Regions from separate parts of the Xenorhabdus sp. TS4 genome, predicted to be linked through region 1. Evidence: predicted binding sites of a transcription regulator. Region 1 holds the regulator's gene; the other holds the start of a gene.

Evidence for each region. Region 1 encodes CRP, which controls carbon source genes, mostly activating them, when cyclic AMP is high. Its sites were predicted from a motif close to ATGTGANNNNNNTCACAT; they were not measured.
Region 2: a site for CRP is predicted at 1,568-1,585, ahead of udp (uridine phosphorylase). Genes of this name have one in related genera too.

Annotation. Positions count from the first base shown of each region.
Region 1 is NZ_NKHQ01000001.1:121,981-124,193, forward strand. It holds gene Xets_RS00460 (phosphoribulokinase) at 1-123, shown strand, start outside; gene crp (cAMP-activated global transcriptional regulator CRP) at 548-1,180, shown strand; gene Xets_RS00470 (aspartate aminotransferase family protein) at 1,246-2,213, opposite strand, start outside.
Region 2 is NZ_NKHQ01000004.1:38,156-40,368, reverse strand. It holds gene Xets_RS03475 (tyrosine-protein phosphatase) at 1-543, opposite strand, end outside; gene udp (uridine phosphorylase) at 692-1,447, opposite strand; gene Xets_RS03465 (GntP family permease) at 1,648-2,213, opposite strand, start outside.

The DNA.
Region 1 (2,213 bases):
CAGGGCTCATTTATTTCCAGCATAAATACTATCGTCGTTCCAGGTGGAAAAATGGGGCTGGCAATGGAATTAATTATGGCACCGCTTGTTAAGCAATTACTGGAAGGCAAAAAAATTTCGTAATTTAATCCCTATTTAATTTTTAATAAGGCAGGTAACAAAAAATAACGTTACCTGTTTTATTTAAATAAACAGACCATTTTTTGTGACATAATTTTTTCCCTTTTATAAATGTAAAATCAATAAAACCAACTCTTCTGCCTGATTTCTGGTAATCTACCAGTCAGTTTAATATGCTGAAGCGATACAGGAGGAGACAGAAATGCTTTCCTGTGTTACAAACAAGGTTACAAGCGCGAACTGGCAAGGTATATGGGTTAAGATCAATATACCTACATTTTGACATCCTTATAATCCATATAAAATTCCCGCTTGTCAGTTTTTCAGCAGGTTAATATGTTAATCTATTGACTTTAAAAGCTAGCCTGAAGAGGAACTACCGTTTCTCACACTATAAAGGCAGAAATAACAACAGAGGATAAAGCGAATGGTTCTCGGCAAGCCACAAACAGACCCTACTCTTGAATGGTTTTTGTCACACTGCCATATTCACAAATATCCATCCAAGAGCACGCTTATTCATCAAGGCGAGAAAGCAGAAACGCTTTACTACATTGTTAAAGGTTCGGTTGCTGTTCTAATAAAAGATGAAGAAGGTAAGGAGATGATTCTCTCTTATTTAAATCAGGGAGATTTCATTGGTGAACTTGGATTGTTTGAAGAGGGACAAGAGCGTACTGCATGGGTGCGAGCAAAAAGTGCCTGCGAAGTGGCTGAAATTTCCTATAAGAAATTTCGCCAGTTAATTCAGGTGAATCCTGATATTCTGATGCGTTTATCTGCTCAGATGGCAAGTCGCCTACAAACCACTTCCGAAAAAGTAGGTAACTTAGCCTTTCTGGACGTTACAGGTCGTATCGCCCAGACGTTGCTCAATTTGGCCAAACAGCCTGATGCAATGACTCACCCTGATGGTATGCAAATCAAAATCACACGTCAGGAAATTGGGCAGATTGTGGGTTGCTCCCGTGAAACGGTTGGCCGTATCCTGAAAATGCTGGAAGATCAAAACCTGATCTCTGCACATGGCAAAACCATCGTCGTTTATGGGACACGTTAATTCCCGATAAACCAGAAACTACTCAGCCAGTGCAATCCGTTACTTCGTACTGGCTTTTTTTACTGTTATTTGTTTAACCAGCGGGATATCGCCATTTCCAGCCGCATCATACCCTCTGTGATTTCGTCCTCAGAAATGATCAATGATGGTGTAAAACGCAAGATGCTGTCTCCTGCACTTAATAACATCAATCCCAGTTCCGCCGCTTGCTGCAATATTTCTCTGGCCTTACCCTGATATTCGGCTTTCAATACGGCCCCAATCAGCAAGCCTTTTCCACGAAATTCATGGAAGATACCATATTTTTGGTTCATCTTTTCCAGAGCATGAGTGTACATATCGTGCCGTTTTTCCACGCCCATCAGCACTTCTGGCGTATTGATGATATCCAGTACGACACAACCGACGCTACAAGCCAATGGATTTCCACCATAAGTCGTTCCATGTGCCCCCGTTTCCATTGCCGCCGCTATTGTATCTGTCGTTAACATTGCACTAATTGGAAAACCGCCCCCCAGCGCTTTTGCTGTCGTCAAGATATCCGGCTGTACGCCATAATGCTGGTAAGCATATAACTTACCCGTGCGCCCCATCCCACTCTGAACTTCATCAAAGACCAACAAAGCCTGATGCTTATCGCACAATTCACGCACCCCATGCAGAAACTCCATCGTCGCAGGAGTAACCCCCCCTTCTCCTTGAATTGGCTCCAAAACAACAGCACAAGTGTGATCATCGATTTCCGCCCTGACGGCATCCAAATCATTAAAAGGCACGTGAACAATATCAGCAGGTTTAGGTCCAAACCCTTCGGCATATTTCGGCTGCCCTCCTACCGAAACAGTGAAAAAGGTACGACCATGAAACGCCTGATGGAATGCAATGATTTTGGTTTTATTGGGATAATGACGAGTAATCGCATAACGACGTGCTAATTTAAATGCCGCTTCATTGGCTTCCGCTCCCGAATTAGCGAAAAAGACTTTTTGAGCAAAGGTCGAATCAATCAATTTTTGCGCTAAAGTTAAGGCAG
Region 2 (2,213 bases), on a different contig from region 1:
ATAATCTTCCATCACCGTATCCAGATCAGCACCCAATGCGAATAAAACCAGTGCAGAGCCCACTCCTGTCCTGTCTTTACCAACCGCACAATGTTGCACAATGCCACCTTTCTCTGGTCGCAGCAATAATGTCGCTAACGTCTTATATGCTGGATTGTTAATGGGTAACAATTCATATAAGCGAGACATAAATGTTTTCGCGTCGAATTGCTCCAATATTTCCTTGTCTAACTTATCCAGATTAGCATCCACTTCTTTGGAAAGAGGGTTGGCAGGAGCATGGTGATAATGCGCCCCATTCCATACTCGATCTGGTTTATCCATAACTTCGCTGCTATCACGATAATCAATGATCTGCAAAAGGTTTTGATCCACTAAAAAAGCCTGATCGTTTTCTGTCAGCCTATCCAGTGAACCGGAACGAAATAACAATCCTGGTTTAATCTTGGCGCCGTTGTTCAGTGTCTTATTACCTAAATCACGAAAATTAATGCCGCCATTCAAAGGAAGTAGTGAAGGATGAGATAGAAATGTTGTGGTCATAGTCACTCTTGTTGCGATTAAAAAATAGTTAATAGAACAAACTATCTATTAGTACAAAATGCTATGACATTAGCAAATTTTGACATGAAGGGAAGAAAAGATCGCACAAACGATAGGGCCAGAATGTTCTGACCCTCAATGAAAGGCATTACAGCAGGCGACGGGCAGCCTCCACAACTATCCCCAGCGTATTGCTTTCTGTTTTCTTCAGTAATTCTGCATCTGGGATTTCCTGTTGGGTACGGTTAACAATCACACCCGCCACCATACCAGCACGCAATCCCTGACTTGCACACATGGTTAGCAATGTTGCTGATTCCATCTCAAAGTTCATTACGCCCATTTCTTGCCATTCTTTCATCGAACCCTGGAAACGCCGAACGACACGGCCAGAATAAGTATCGTAACGTTCCTGGCCCGGATAGAAGGTATCGGAAGATGCAGTAATACCAACATGGGTAGCAGAACCAGATGCTTTTGCGGCTTCATACAAGGCATTTGTACACTCAAAATCAGCAACCGCAGGGAACTCCATTGGGGCAAAGTGCAAACTGGCACCGTCCAAGCGAACTGCGGCCGTCGTAACCAATATATCCCCTACATTAATATGTGGCTGAATTGCCCCAGTTGTTCCGATACGCAGGAAAGTACGTACTCCTAACTGTGCCAGTTCTTCTACAGCAATCGACGTTGAGGGGCCTCCAATACCTGTAGAGCAGACAACCACAGCCTTTCCGTTAATTTCTGCACGCCAGGTTGTAAATTCACGGTGGGAAGCCAAATGTACTGGGTTATCCATCAGTCGCGCAATTTTCTCAACACGGTTAGGATCGCCGGGTACAATCGCGAGAGTTGCGCCTTGCAGGTCGCTTTTGGTGATACCTAAGTGAAACACATCAGACATATCAGACTCCTCAACGGACATGATTCAAAATATGAATACCTAAATTTAGTCAATACTCTGACATTTTTTAGTGATTGAAATCATCTTTAATTAACATAAGAAAGAAACACATACATAAATTTGTGATAAAAATCACATTTAAAAGATAATGCTCTCTACAGAGTACTATCACCATTCACATAAGCCATTCACATAAAAAGTTACATGACGAGATTAAGAAGCAGTACACCACACAATCCGATCCCCCATGCAATTGTGGTGGGAATCGACCAGACGATAATCTGCTGCCTCGCACTTTTAATGCCCATCATCCGGTTAACCACCCAGAAAAAACAGTCATTGAAGTAACTGAAAAACAGTGTACCCATCATCGCAGCTTGAGCCGCCACCAACATATTAACATCCGGTATCTGCTTGATAACCGGCGCAGAAATAGAAGCCGCAGTTATCATTGCCACTGTACCAGAGCCTTGAATTATGCGTATGAGCGTTGCAATGATAAATGGGATCAAAACCGGTGTTATGGGCAGGCTGGCAATATAATGCGCTAATATCGTCCCTGTTGAGCCTTCGTTCAACACTGCGCCTAATGCTCCTCCCGCTCCTGACACCAACAAAATAATGCCTACAGTTTTTAACCCTGTTTCCAGATGTTCTATCACTTCATGCTTACTGACGTTTGGCATTAAGGTATAAACCGCCAGTAATACACTGATTGCTAGCGCAATAATGGGTGATCCTAGAAAATCAAAAATCTGAAAATAGA